DNA from 3 places in the Paenibacillus sp. BC26 genome. Region 1 is predicted to be linked to each of the others. Evidence: predicted binding sites of a transcription regulator. Region 1 holds the regulator's gene; each other region holds the start of a gene.
What was found. The regulator LexA, encoded in region 1, represses DNA repair genes until DNA is damaged. The targets are predictions, from matches to a motif close to CGAACATATGTTCG.

Region 1 (5,098 bases):
CGATGATTCGTATTCCTGCCTCGCGCGGTCTAAGCACACGGATAGAAGTCCGCAGCCCAGACCCAGCGGCTAATCCATACCTGGCTCTTGCTGTTATGCTTAAAGCTGGCCTTGACGGTATCCGCAACAAAACTCCGCTGCCGGCTCCGACTGACCGTAACATCTACGTGATGACGGATGAAGAGCGTATCGAAGAGGGCATTCCTACCTTGCCGGATGACCTGAAAGAAGCATTGACAGAGCTGCTTCGCAGCGAAGTTGTTTGTGAAGCGCTTGGCGATCACGCGCTTGCTCACTTCTATGAGCTTAAAGAAATCGAGTGGGATATGTACCGTACGCAAATCCACGAGTGGGAACGCGATCAGTACTTGACGCTCTACTAGAACCGACGAAACCTTTGATGCCGTTTGGCATCAAGGGTTTTTTGTTTATCCTTGGATGGGGGCATCCGCACTTGTACTTTTATTTCCGCATAGTATGCCACAATAGCCATTCATGAAGGAGGCAGCCTATGTGAAGAAGCAAGCGGCAAGTGCGGAGAAGCAGTTTAGACTTACCGGGGCGATACTATCCCATGTAGCAGCAACGATGGTGCCATTCTTCAGGAAGATCGTACTGAATTATTCCTATGCATTGAAATGGTCTAAAGCTATTCGTGGCGCGGATCTGGATACGTTATCCGCTCTGTTTAAGTCGGTAGCGCCATATGCGAAGTTAAATGGGTTCTCTACGAACGCCATTGGCTACTTCTTCGATTTCGAATTTCCCGAACCGATCCTACAATATTCCATCGGAACGACGATTCCGCCAGGAACAACCCAGTTCACATTCTCGACCCCGATTCATAGAGCTATCGCAAGAGCTGTACTACCTTTCTACAAAGCGCTTAGAGCTTCTTCATCCTATGCTGCAGCAGTTGCCGCAGCCGTGAACAACAACAATCGAACACGTCTGGCAGCGTTAATTCGACAAAAAGTAACGGCATGTGCACTTAAATCGATAACGATTGATTTCTCGGGCATAGCTTTGAGCTTCAAGTACAGCAGCAGTAAATTCACCTATCGTCATTTGTTATTCCGAGAAATCGTAGGTTAGCTGACATCACGGAGGTACATCTGCGTGCTGGATGACAGAAAAGGGGCATGTTCAATCGCTGCTGCAGCGATCGAACATGCCCCTTAGATGCATTAATTAATGGATGTCGCGGAAAAGTCCGATGACTTTGCCGAGAATGGAGACGTTACGCAGACGGATCGGTTCCATCGTGGAGTTCTCCGGTTGAAGACGGATATGATCCTTCTCCTTATAGAAGGTCTTCACCGTAGCTTCGTCTTCTTCTGTCATCGCTACGACGATATCGCCGTTGGAAGCGGTTTGCTGTTGGCGGACAATGACGTAATCGCCGTTATGAATGCCTGCTTCGATCATACTTTCTCCAACAACGTTAAGGATAAAGACGTTGTGGTCGCCAACCTTGTCAGCCGGAAGGGGGAAGTAATCCTCAATATTCTCTGTTGCGGTAATCGGCACACCGGCAGTTACTTTACCTACTACCGGAACCTTAGCAATGGAGAGCGGGAATGGAATCTCGTTGTCTTCGCCGTCCAAAATCTCAATAGCACGAGGTTTAGTCGGGTCGCGGCGAATAAGTCCTTTCTTCTCCAGGCGATCAAGATGGCCGTGGACAGTTGAGCTGGAAGCGAGTCCAACCGCTTCACCGATCTCGCGAACGGAAGGCGGATAACCTTTCTCGCGGACTTCCGTCTTAATGAATTCTAGTATCGCCTGCTGGCGGTTTGAAAGTTTCGACACCGGAATCACTCCAAAGTTTCATTTGTGTCAAATTATAACACAGAACCCGAGTTCGTACAAACATAAGTTCGAGAAACACAAGTTCGCATATTTTTACGAACAAACGTTCCAAAAATGCTTGACCACAAACAAATGTTCGTGTTATTCTAGGTTTATCAAATAGAACAAACGTTTGGGGTGCTGGAGAATGATGACAACGATGTCCACTTACTCTTCTAATTATAAAGGTGAAACTCGCAAGACTCGCGCCGTGAAGCGCACTTGGCAAGCTAGAAGAACAGAGCGCTTATTAATGAGACTAGCCGTTGCAACACTGTTTTTCGTACTGCTCTTCACAGGACTGTCACTAATGACAAGCCAAGCGAACAGCGAATATCCGGCAGCACCAACTGCCTCGGAGCAGATCGTCGTTGTTGGCTCCGGTGACACGCTATGGAATATCGCAAGCAGTATTCGTAAAGAAGGCGAAGATATCCGCCACGTTGTTTTCAACTTGAAACAACGGAACAACTTGACATCCAGCTCATTGCAAGCCGGACAATCCTTAATTATTCCCGCTGAATAACTAGGTTCAAGGTTACAGCTTCTATAGAAGGCAATACTTCCTAACCTTAACGATTCATGAGGATCTACATTCAGAAGTCTGAGTCTCCATTGCTCAGGCTTTTTTCATTTCTGGCGGCATAACGTATTAATAAGGTGAATCAGACCTAAATCGAGCACGAACAAACAACAGGATTCAAGCTTCGGAGAGGGCCATTTCGCCTTGACAATGGGCAATTAAAAATGTCAAAGTAAAGAATGACATGTTGGCCGAAACAGGGAGGGAGCACAATGGAAATGGAAAAGATCATCGCCCGTATTAATGAACTATCCAGAAAGAACAAAACCGTAGGGTTGTCACCGGAGGAACTGGTCGAACGCGACGAGCTTCGCCGTCTATATCTTGAGAATTTCAAGAAAAACTTCCGTAATCAACTCGATACCATCAAATATGTGGAAGATGAGGAGAACGGGGAAGATACGATCAAGCATTAGCAGCCGTCTCATTTGAAGGAGGACATGTAGCATGCAATATCGTTTATTAGGCCGAAGCGGTTTGGCCGTATCGGAGCTTTGTTTAGGTACAATGACATTCGGTAACACGACAAGCGAGACGGATTCCATAGAGATGATGAATCGTTTCTTCGAGAAAGGCGGCAATTTCCTCGATACAGCGAACGTGTATGTATCCGGCCGTTCTGAAGAGATCGTAGGCAAAGCGATAAAAGATCGACGTTCGGAAGTCGTTCTCGCAACGAAAGTGAGATTCGCAACCGCCAACCATCCTAACGGCGTAGGCGTTTCCAGAAAGCATATTATGGATGCCGTCGAAGCAAGCTTGAAGAGACTGGATACCGACTATATCGACCTCTACCAAGTGCATGTATGGGATCACGCTACACCGATCGAAGAGACGCTTCGCGCACTCGATGACTTGGTTACCTCGGGTAAAGTTCGTTATATTGGCTGTTCCAATTTCTTCGCCTGGCAGCTCATGAAGTCATTGTCTACCAGCGATTGGAATCGTTATGTCCGATTTATCTCGATTCAACCGCAATACAGTCTGGTTAGCCGTGAGATGGACCGCGAAATGCTATCTTTATGTTTGGAAGAGAATGTAAGCATTATTCCTTGGGCACCATTAGGCGGAGGTTTTCTGACAGGCAGGTATACACAAGAGGAGCCTGTAAGCGGAAGATTAACGTCCAAGCAAGGCGAGAGCTCTTGGGCAGTTCGTGCCAATGATAGTAACTTTGCAGTGCTTGAAGCGGTGCTGAGCGCAGCGAAAGAACTGGAGCGCACGCCTGCTCAAGTGGCGTTGTCTTGGTTGCTCCAACGCAAAGGCATTACGTCTCCGATCTTCGGAGCAAGCACATTGGAGCAGTTTGAAGACAATATGGGTGCGATCGGTTGGACGATGCCGGATTCGGTATGGAACAAGCTGGATGAAGTTAGTGCGTTGCCCAGTGAATATCCGAATCGTTTCATAGCGAAATTCGCTCGACCGTTTTAACTACTAGCAAGAAGAATCACAGCGCGTTGAAGATTATGAAGGAGGAACACCTTTGTCAAGATCGTGGGAACGTAAAGTACAGAAGAACCAATCTCAAATTAACAAACAACGTAAGAAACATGGCCAGGCGCCGCTTATGTCTGCCAAATCAGGCGGAGTGAAGCTCGACACCTTTAAAGGAAGAAGCTATTTAATGCCGGCCTTCCTGCTGCTGTTCATCCTGTTCTATGTCATCGTTACTGTTTCTGCGGATACATATAAGCAGACGGGCAACATGTTCTGGCTAACGGTAGCTTGTTATGTAATTCTGGCTCTGTTATTCACGCTGCGCCGTCCGTATCTTTCGGTAGGCAGCGACTTTATTCGCTCCCGTCGGTTCACAGGCGATCGTTCGATCTATGTAAACAATATTAAGTCCATCTCCTCGCAGAAAGGCTACATCGTTGTTGAGCAGCATAAAGGCGGCAACTGGGTGTTCTCGCGCGTGATGAACCGTTTCCCAACGGATCAAATGGCTGAGCGCTTGCGGACGTTCTCCGCACAGCATGGTATTTCGTTCACTGAAAAATAATTCGGAAGTGGAGTGCAGACACGATTATGGCTAAACAAGCAGTCTTATTTGACCTTGACGATACTTTATTATGGGATGACCGAAGCGTGCAGGAAGCATTTGATGCGACTTGTCAAACCGCTGCAGCAGAAACCGGAGTAGATGCGAAAAGCTTGGAGGAGGCCGTTCGCCGCGAAGCTCGCGCACTCTATGAGTCCTACGAAACGTTCCCATTCACAAAAATGATCGGCATTAATCCGTTTGAGGGGCTGTGGGCGAATTTTCTTGAGGGGGAACAAGAAGAGTTCCGCCAGCTCCAGCAGCTCGCGCCGGCCTATCGCCGTGAAGCTTGGACACGCGGCCTGAAGGCGCTCGGCGTGGACAATGCGACGCTCGGAGCTCAGCTTGCCGAGCAGTTCCCGGCTGAACGCCGCAGCCGTCCTTATGTATACGAAGAGACGTTCGCGATCTTGGATCAGCTGAAAGGAAAGTACAAGCTTCTGCTGCTGACGAACGGATCGCCTGACCTTCAGCGTGAGAAGCTGGCCGGCGTTCCGGCGATCGTGCCTTATTTTGATCATATTATTATTTCCGGTGAATTCGGCCAAGGCAAACCGGCTTCTGCCATCTTCCATCATGCATTAGAGCGTCTCGGCGTTGAACCGGAGCATGGCATTATG
Region 2 (5,098 bases), 450 kb from region 1:
TTAAAAACGATCGCGGACGAGCTGTGGCTGAGCCCTTCTCAATTCACTCAAAAGTTTACGAAGCAATTCGGAAAAACTCCTATGGACTACCTCACGGAGCTGCGTTTGCAGCAAGCGCGAAAACTGCTCAAGGACACTTCCTTGCCGATGTCGGCAATCGCTGCTCGCTGCGGTTACGAGAACGAGTATTATTTTAGCCGGATTTTCAAGCAGAAAATGGCGGTCTCCCCGTCCAACTATCGGAAAGCTTTACGCATATAAAACACAAATAATAGGGTCTCTCCAACAAAAATGGCAGCCTTTTCTCAGGCTGCCTTCGGATTACTCATTGACCATGACCATCTTGACCGCAGAACCCCGATCATCACGCAGCGCCTGCATAGCGGCCGGGAACTCATCCAGCGAGAACGTGTGAGAGATGAGCGCATCGCCATCGACAGCTCCCGACTTCAGCAGTTCAATGCATTTAGGAAAGAACAGCGCGGGAGTGGCGTGAGACGCTCTCAACTGCAGCTTCTTGAAATGGAATTCATTCGCATCGAACGAAATACTGGCGCCGGCGCCATATTCAATGCCGATGAAACCGATCACGCCGCCGGTTCTTGCCGCCTTGAACGCGGACGGTATCGTCGAAGGTGGCGCTGAAACGAGCACTCGGTCCACTCCCCCACGGTCGAATAGATATGACTCGAGCGGCGTAATGTCCGTATTAATGATTTCATCCGCGCCGAATGCGAGCGCCGTCTCGATTCGCTTAACGGAGTGGGACCGCGCCGCCGCGTAGATTTTACGTGCGCCTCTTAGTTTCGCTAGTCGAAGTGCCATCAAGCCGATCGGTCCAAGCCCCAGCACTAACACATCATCGCCCATTTGGATGTCAACGGTCTCCGTAAGGTCGACCGCCACGCCAAGCGGCTCCACCAGAGAGGCAACAGCGAAGGACAACCCTTCGAACGGAACGACGACTTCCTTTGGAGCGACGATATATTCGGCGAATCCCATTGCGAAATTCCTGCCCCAAAAACTCGGCCCTTTATTACACAAATCGTAACGCCCGTCCCGGCACCATTCGCACGTCCGGCAAAACGTGCTCGTCTCCAACGTAACTGAAGCGCCTTCCACGACATGGTTGACGCGCGCACCTTTTCGAACAACAATACCGGCTATTTCATGCCCAATCGCTTCCCAATTTTCCGCGGACGATTTCACGCTGGTCATGTCCGTCCCACATATGCCGCAAGCTTTGACACGAATCAGCACCTCGTCCTCACTGATCTCCCCAAGCTCGCCTTCGCGAAGTTCAAATTGAAACGGGGCCTTGGCATACCACGCTTTTGTTTTCAATCTATTACCCTCCCAGAATCATCCGTATTCTTGTCTTAAATACAAGTCCATTATATACCTTTGCTTTGAAATGAATAGTCTCATATTGCGACATGCTTCCCCGCATAATTATCGTTTTAACATTGCTTCGTATTCCTTCATGTTCACAACAAAAAAAATAGCTGCCAATGGCAGCTATGTAGTTCTTAGACGGTACGGCTATTTCTCCAGCTCATATCGGGCTGCGATAATACCCGATTTGAAAGTTCGGCTGGACAACAGCTTGAGCTTGGTTTTCTCACCGCCGCCGTGGAATACGGATTTCCCGCCGCCCAAGATGACCGGGCAAATCGTCAGCAGAAATTCGTCGATCAAGCCGAGCTCAAGCAACGTCTTCGCCGCTCCCGGACTGCCGAAGATAACGAGATTTTTACCGGGCTGCTCCTTGAGCGCCTTGATTTCCTCTGCGATATTGTCCTTGATCAGCATCGTATTATTCCAATCGGCACTGTCGATCGAGCCGGAAATGACGATCTTCTTAACATCCTGCACCCATTTGGCATGCTCCAAATCATGCTTCGACGCATTCGGATCATCAAGCACCGTTGGCCAGTAGCTCTCCATTAACCGATAAGTGGAGCGTCCGTATACGGGAGAGCCGACTTCGGCTACGACCTCCTTGGCGTACTTCTGTAATTCCTCGTTGTACGGAATCCAATCTAGTCCTCCTTTAGCATCCGACGCATACCCGTCCAGCGACACATGCATGAACAATACGAGTTTTCTCATGTTTGCTTTTCCTCCGATTTCGAAATGATTGGTTTTGGTCTTTAGGTTTCGATAGTAGCTTTAATAACGTCTTCAATATTAAACCATTCTCCATCGACCAGGAACAGCCGCGTATAGGGATTGATTTTATCAATGACGCCAATAACAACACAATCTTCAAACTCATGATACAGGCGCAGATGTACGGTGCAATGCAAGCCTAATGACTCCACCAGCACATCAACAATTCTATCTCGATCTGATTGGTCTAAGTTTGGTTTGGGTCGTCGATATCGATTTCGGAAGTTGAGGCTGACTTGGTGTGCTTGCTGTTCAATTAAATCCAAATGAGCATTGTCCATATTCATCACCCTTTATAAAGTGGTGATTTCATTATAACAGAACAAATGTTCTTGTATCTAGATTTATTTCATCAATCGTATGACAATTACTTTGATAAGACGCAAACGATCTTTTCTCATTTCAACAGGTCGCATCCTTTCGTTACCTTCTTGTAACTGTTTCTTTACCGTTCTGTCATTCCTTTCTGGGCTAGTCTGGGTATTATGAGGTTGTAACAGCTAACCGTCCCTTGTCTCCAATACTAATAAGAGGTGAAATTCTTTATGTTGAACAAATCGAAACAATCGTATAAATTAGCCGCCAAACTGGCCTTAACCGGATTGCTCGCGGTAAGCTCCATGACGGCACTCTCTCATTCGAATGTCCACGCGGCAGCAGCCAGCGCTAGTGCTGGCAAGAATGCGCAGAATGACTATATTAAGAGCATTTACAAGCTAGCGAGCGAAGGAAAAATCCCTGGCTTAAACGCAATCGCGGGCAAAACGCCGATCTCCGCCGTTCATTACAAATGGGGTGAACCGGATGTAGGCGGCGACCTGAAAGGCAACCATTATGAAGGGTACAATCTGGGCATGGGAAAAGGCGAATACAGCTTCGGCGTCAATAAATCAGGCGTCATCTACGATTTGCGCAATTTCGGAACGTCCATCGATCGAACGGGAGGCGTCAAATCGCTGACCTTCGCGTCCGTCATCAAGTCGCTTGGTACGCCTAAGGAAGTCCGCTTCACCGGCAAGGACAAAATCTATGTTTACCATCCATCCAAAGCATACGAACTGAAATTCGTCGGCCCAAGCAAAGTCGCCAAAGGCAAAATCGCGCATATTGACCACATTAACGTCTATGCGGGCAAAGCAAATACGTAACGCGCAGCAGCGCGACTCAAACCGTCCCGGCACAGCACTCGCTGAGCTTGGACGGTTTCATTTTATTATCCATATGGTTTGACATCCAATTTATCATAATGCTACTGTATACGAGAGGTGATTGGGATGGCAGAAACAGCCAAAAGTATGTTTGTTAATTTACCGGTAAAAGACCTGAAGAAATCGATTGCGTTTTTCACCGCGGTAGGCTTTGCATTCAACCCCAACTTTACTGACGACAATGCAACTTGTATGGTCATCGGAGAAAACATTTACTCCATGTTGTTGGTTGAAGAGTATTTCAAGACCTTCACCCAAAAAGAGGTTACCGATGCAGCCAAAACGACCGAAGTCTTAATTGCATTAATGGTCGAGAGCCGCGATCAAGTGGACAAGTTAGTTGACAACGCGATTGCAGCTGGTGGCCATATTGCCAAAGAAACACAAGATCTCGGCTTCATGTATCAGAGAAGCTTCCTAGACCTAGACGGTCATCATTGGGAAATCGGCTTTATGGATGAAAGTGCGATCCCGCAAGGGTAAGTCATTTCGAGCTAACTTGTACCACATACGTAGAGATGGTGCCGTTGCGGCATCATCTCTTTTTCTTGCGATTGAAGGCTGATCGTAAGGGTATTCATTAAAAAGGGAAGTCACGATACTTCGTCTGGATCGATACCCACTTGTAGACCGTTAACTCTTCGATGATCCACGGAGAACCAAATCTGCCAATGCCAGACCCTTTAGTTCCGCCAAACGGAATATTCCCCTGACAGTTGACGGGTTGATCATTAACATGAGTCATGCCCGAATCAATTTGAAGCGCCAATCGTTCTCCTGACTGTAGATCGCCAGTAAAAATGGAACTGCTTAATCCTGATTCTGACTCATTAGCTAATTCAATTGCATGTTCGTCGGAGTCTGCTTTAATAATCAAGGCAATCGGACCAAATAACTCGGTTTGTGCTAATTTGCTTGAATTGTCAACATTAACAATTACATATGGAGTTAAGATATTTCCAATCCTCTCGCCTTCAAGAGCAAATATGACCCCCGCTTCTTTCGCTTCATTTACAGCTTGCAGAGCTCTTTCCAGTTGACGCTCGTTTATCATGGGTCCGATTACCGTCTGCGGATCTCGAGGATCACCATACTTAAGGTTCTTCGCTTTCTCCGCAAATTTGGAAACGAAATCCTGATACAGAGTTTGGTGTACAATTATTCGGTTCGCAATCATACAAATCTGACCTTGATGTAAAAACTTCCCAAATATAGCTGCATCTACTGCTCTGTCTACGTCGGCATCGGATAATACCACAAGTGGGTCGTTGCCTCCTAATTCCAAAGCAACTCGCTTTAGATTTTTACCCGCAAGTTCTCCCACATGCCTGCCGACCGCCGTAGATCCTGTGAAACTTACAAATCCGGGAATTGGATTGATTATCATTTCATCGCCGATTTCTGATATATCGGTCAGAATCACATTAAACACGCCAGCCGGAAGTCCGGCTTCCTCAAAGGCCTTCGCAAGGATGGAACCACCTGTTAACCCAACCTGTATATCGGGTTTGTGAACGACGGAATTGCCCAGCGCAAGTGCCGGACCTATCGTTCTTGTGGAGAGGTTCATAGGGAAGTTAAAAGGTGATATAGAGGAAATTACGCCAATCGGCATACGATAAATTCGATTCACTTTACCATCGACGGTAGTGCCTACTTCCTTAACTTTCTCCATTTCATCCGCCATGTTTATAGCGTCTTCCAAATCGGCAATAGCC
Region 3 (5,098 bases), 1.3 Mb from region 1:
ACTTATTTTATCTTTTGTGAAAATCAATTGTCAAGCATATGCCCATCCTCATCATCTTCCATTCCAAGAACGGCAGCCTTTACCGCTTCTCTTACCGCGTTCATCGGAAACCCGCGGCGAAGTAGAAACACGGCTAATTTCTGTTTTCTCTCGCGAGGTTCCCCTTTAATATAAGGCCATTTCTTATGAGCGGCCCGAATGGCGATATCCGTCTCCGATTGCTCATTCAGCTTCTGAGAGGCTTGCTTGGCCATATCTCTGGAGATTCCACGCTGCACAAGCTCCTGCTGCAATAAGCGGCGCCCCTTCATCTGCGTCCGCATTCGTTCGGAAGCATACATGCTGGCATATTGTTTATCGTTTACCAATCCTTCCTGCGTCAGACGCTCAATCGCTTTCTCCGCGGATTCGGGATCGATTTCCTTTCGTGCCAAATAACGCAAAATCTCCTTCTCTGTCCGCTGTCTTGCTCCTAAATAGGATAGAGAAAGAATGTATGCCCTGTGCTTGGTGTCCTCTTCAACAATCTGTTTCAGCTCATCCGCATGAATTTCTCTGCCCTTCAGCAGACGAAACTTAATGAGTAGGTCTTCATGTACGCTGGTGTACGGTTCTTGCGAATCATTGACAAATAAATGGTAGCGCTGCTTGGACTTCCGGTCCTGTTCAACGCCGGTAATTACTAGCACCTCTGTCCCTCCCCTACGTGGAACCACTTACTTAATAAATAGAGAAGCACCTGTACAGGTGCTTCTCCGGGTAACCGATCTCAATCGGTTTATTCCAAATCCAAATCCAATTCGTCCTCGTCCTCTTCGTCCTCGCTGAAGGCCGCTGCGCCTGCAGCTGCTGCAGCCATGTTGCTGGCGTCACGAATTTGCTTCTCGATCACAGCCGCAATGTCTTTATGATCTTTAAGGAACTGCTTCGCATTCTCACGGCCTTGTCCAAGACGCTCGCCGTTATATGAGAACCAAGCACCGCTCTTCTGAACGATATCCTGCTCGACGCCGATATCCACGATGCTCCCCTCTTTAGAGATGCCTTCGCCATACATAATGTCGACTTCGGCTTGTTTGAAAGGAGGAGCTACTTTGTTCTTAACAACCTTAATACGTGTCCGGTTACCGACAACGTCATTCCCTTGCTTTATGGACTCGATACGACGAACATCAAGACGGATTGTGGAGTAGAACTTCAGCGCGCGGCCGCCCGGCGTTGTCTCAGGGTTACCGAACATAACGCCGACCTTCTCACGAAGCTGGTTAATAAAGATCGTGATGGTCTTCGACTTGCTAATGGCACCGGAAAGCTTACGAAGTGCTTGCGACATCAAACGCGCTTGCAAACCAACGTGGGAATCTCCCATGTCGCCTTCGATTTCCGCTTTCGGAACGAGTGCCGCAACGGAGTCAACTACGACGATGTCTACCGCGCCGCTGCGAACAAGCGCTTCCGCGATCTCTAGACCTTGTTCACCCGTATCCGGCTGGGACAGAAGCAATTCATCAATGTTAACGCCAAGCTTGCTTGCATACGAAGGATCAAGAGCATGCTCCGCATCGATAAATGCAGCTTGTCCGCCTGCACGTTGTACTTCCGCGATCGCATGAAGCGCAACTGTTGTTTTACCGGAAGATTCCGGTCCGTATACTTCAATAATCCGGCCGCGCGGGAAGCCGCCAATTCCAAGTGCAATATCTAGTGCAAGCGCACCGCTGGATACCGTTTCAACTTGCATATGTGTCGATTCACCGAGCTTCATGATGGAGCCTTTACCAAATTGCTTCTCTATTTGACGCAATGCCATTTCTAATGCGGCTTTACGATCTGCCAACGAATCCACATCCCTTATGATTTATACTTTCATGATAACTTGTTTTGTTCGCTTTGACAAGAGTTTTTGCGAACATATATTCTTATTTCTCATTTGGCCAAATGGAGAAACAAAAAAAGAACCGCAGCAAAGTAATCTTCGCCACGGTTCTTCCGCTAACTAATGTCGATTATAGTCGAAAATCCATCGTCTGACAAGCTGAATTTAACATTTTATTCTAGTTTAGAGCGCCTGCCACAGCCGATACAGAAGCGACTTCGCCGCACGCAGTCGAATAATGCCTCTGCTGCCGCTAAGATGCGCCGTGAACACCTGCGTCGGCTTCCCGCGCTCGGAAAGACCGAAAAACACAAGTCCGACCGGTTTCCCTTCGGACTCGGCAGGTCCGGCTACGCCGGTCAACGAGACGCCGAAATCGCTGCCTGCGAGCTCACGCACCCGCTCCGCCATGAGCGCCGCAGTCGATTCGCTGATTGCGCCGGGTGCATCGGTCCCCTCGAGCTGGGACATCGGGATGCTCAGCAATTTATGTTTCATTAAATTGGTGTACGTCACGACGCCGCCGACAAACTCGCCGCTGCTTCCCGGTACCTGCGTCACGAGCTGCGCGAACAAACCGCCTGTAAGACTCTCTGCGCTGGCTAGCGAGCGTCCGGTAGCCCGCAGCTGCCTAATGACAGCTTCCTCGAGCGGAATGTCCTCACGAGCGTACAGATGCGTGCCAACGCGTGCAAGAATTTGATCCTCCGCCGTTTTGAGGCGCGTTTCGGCTTCCTGCTCGTTCAATGCTTTCGTCGAAATTCGAATAGCAACTTCGCCTTCTTTGGCATATGGAGCAATCGACGGATCGGATTGACCCTCAATTAAATCAATAATGGCCTGCTCCAAGCTTGATTCACCGATTCCGGCAAACATGAGCAATCGCGAGAAAAGCTTGCGTTCCTCGCCCATGACAGATCTAATCCACGCTTTAGCCGGCCCGTCGAACATCGGTTTCATTTCGCGCGGCGGCCCCGGGAGCAGCACATAGCTCGTGCCGTCCACCGTGAGTGCATTGCCTACGGCTAAGCCTGCATCATTCATCAGTGGATCGCTGCCTTCAATCAGATGCGCCTGGCGGCGGTTGCTCTCCACCATATGAATGCCGCGCGAGCTGAACAAAGCCTCTATTTTGTCCATGGACGGCTGATGGATTTCTATCGAACGGTTTAAATAGTCCGCCAGCGCATCCTTAGTCAGATCATCCATCGTTGGCCCAAGTCCGCCGGTAAAGAGAATGAGATCGGCCCTTGTGCGCGCAAGCTCGATCGCCAGTCGAATCCGTCCCGCATTATCACCGACGACGGTCTGAAAATAAACATCGACCCCCAGCTCCGCAAGCCCTTGAGACAAATAAGTAGCATTCGTATTCACAGTCTGACCCAGCAGCAATTCCGTACCTACGGCAATAATTTCAGCGCGCATGACAACAGCTCCAATCTATGTATAAGGTGGATTAGAAACGGTTAAGGAAAAGCAAAGCATCACCCCTTCCTGACGAACGGAAGGAGTGATGCTGCATGTTTGAAGCCGGTTTAAGCTACCGGAATGAGATTTTTATTTTTGACAAAATAATCGATGCCGGAGTAAACCGTGATGAGTGCCGCTGCATAACTAGAAATCAAGTCGAATGGAAAATCCAGAAACGCAAACGGGAAATTGTTAAGCAATAACGCGATAATCATCGTAATTTGAATGGCTGTCTTCCATTTGCCCCACGTGCTGGCAGCCAGAACAGAGCCTTCAAGCAGTGCAATCTGGCGAAGGCCGGTGACTGCAAACTCACGACTAATGATGACGATCGCGATCCAAGCATCAAGCTTAGCCATTTCGACAAGCGAAATAAGCACCGCCGCAACTAACAGCTTGTCTGCCAGCGGATCCAACAGCTTGCCCAAATTAGTGACGATTTTGTTCTTGCGTGCAATATAGCCGTCAAGTCCATCTGTGCTCGCTGCAACGATAAAGACCAGCGCGGCCAAAATTTGATTCCAAGTAATGGAAAAATCATCATAGGTGAGCGGCTTGAGATCAACATTGATCAGCAGCAGCACCATAATTATAGGCACCAAAAAGATGCGGACAAGCGTAATGCGGTTGGCTAAATTCACGCGAGCCCCTCCCCGGACATATCAAACTCATAAGCGTGCGTAATACGCACCCTTTGAATTTCGCCGATTGCGGCCTTACATTTCGAGATAAACACTTCACCGTCAATCTCAGGTGCATCGTATTCCGAGCGGCCAACGTATACATCACTGCGGCCGTCATAGCGTTCTACCAGCACGTCGATCTCTTTGCCGACATGTTTGCCGCTGAGCTCTTTGGATACTTCGCGCTGAATTTCCATAAGTGTATTGGAGCGCCACTCTTTCACATCGTCAGGAACCGCATCCGGCAAACGAACCGCCGGTGTATCCTCTTCCGCAGAGTACGTGAACACACCTAAACGATCAAATTTCATCTCGCGTACGAAATCGCATAGTCTTTCGAAATCCTCGTTAGTTTCGCCCGGGAACCCAACAATGATGGAAGTCCGAAGCGCTACATCCGGAATGCGGGCACGAATCCGCTGCACTAAAGCGCGCGTATCCGTTTGGCGTCCAGGGCGGCGCATTCTCTTCAGAATGGAATCCTCGCTATGCTGGAGCGGCATATCAATATAGTTGCATACTTTCGGATTTGCAGCGATGGTTTCGATCAGCTCGTCCGTGAAGAAGCCCGGGTATGCATAATGCAGACGCACCCATGCAATGCCGTCCACTTCGCTTACGCGATTCAGCAGCTCCGGAAGCATAAACTTATCGTACAGATCCGTACCGTAATTCGTGGAATCCTGTGCAATTAAGCTGACTTCCTTGACGCCTTGCTTAGCCAGCATCTCCACTTCAGCCACGATGGACTCCATCGAGCGGCTGCGGAACTTACCGCGCATGATCGGAATTGAACAGAATGTACAAGCGTTGTCGCAGCCTTCGGCGATTTTCACATAAGCCGTGTAGCGCGGCGTTGTCACCAGACGCGGCAGCTTCTGATCGTAGTCAAAGACCGGATTTCCCACTTTAACCGGACGTTTACCGCGAAGCGCTTCTTCGACAATATCCGTAATCTGATGGAAATCACCCGTACCGACAATACCGTCGATCTCCGGCATTTCTTCCATCAACTGCTTCTTATAACGCTGTGTCAAACAACCGGAAACGATAAGCGCCTTAAGACGGC

Region 2: BM412_RS31805 (YolD-like family protein) is a predicted target of LexA. The motif match lies at 2,492-2,505, and genes of this name have one in related genera.
Region 3: recA (recombinase RecA) is a predicted target of LexA. The motif match lies at 1,907-1,920, and genes of this name have one in related genera.

What each region holds. Positions count from the first base shown of each region.
Region 1 covers NZ_FPAD01000001.1:1,706,583-1,711,680, forward strand. The annotation lists gene glnA (type I glutamate--ammonia ligase) at 1-383, shown strand, start outside; gene BM412_RS07225 (hypothetical protein) at 514-1,095, shown strand; gene lexA (transcriptional repressor LexA) at 1,192-1,812, opposite strand; gene BM412_RS07235 (LysM peptidoglycan-binding domain-containing protein) at 2,000-2,377, shown strand; gene BM412_RS07240 (DUF896 domain-containing protein) at 2,647-2,850, shown strand; gene BM412_RS07245 (aldo/keto reductase) at 2,882-3,868, shown strand; gene BM412_RS07250 (hypothetical protein) at 3,921-4,439, shown strand; gene BM412_RS07255 (HAD family hydrolase) at 4,466-5,098, shown strand, end outside.
Region 2 covers NZ_FPAD01000001.1:2,161,416-2,166,513, reverse strand. The annotation lists gene BM412_RS09385 (AraC family transcriptional regulator) at 1-261, shown strand, start outside; gene BM412_RS09380 (zinc-dependent alcohol dehydrogenase) at 322-1,344, opposite strand; gene BM412_RS09375 (dihydrofolate reductase family protein) at 1,543-2,112, opposite strand; gene BM412_RS31805 (YolD-like family protein) at 2,154-2,462, opposite strand; gene BM412_RS09370 (YjgB family protein) at 2,718-3,320, shown strand; gene BM412_RS09365 (VOC family protein) at 3,447-3,863, shown strand; gene BM412_RS09360 (aldehyde dehydrogenase family protein) at 3,961-5,098, opposite strand, start outside.
Region 3 covers NZ_FPAD01000001.1:2,978,981-2,984,078, forward strand. The annotation lists gene BM412_RS13265 (RecX family transcriptional regulator) at 24-689, opposite strand; gene recA (recombinase RecA) at 779-1,837, opposite strand; gene BM412_RS13275 (competence/damage-inducible protein A) at 2,060-3,301, opposite strand; gene pgsA (CDP-diacylglycerol--glycerol-3-phosphate 3-phosphatidyltransferase) at 3,412-3,987, opposite strand; gene rimO (30S ribosomal protein S12 methylthiotransferase RimO) at 3,984-5,098, opposite strand, start outside.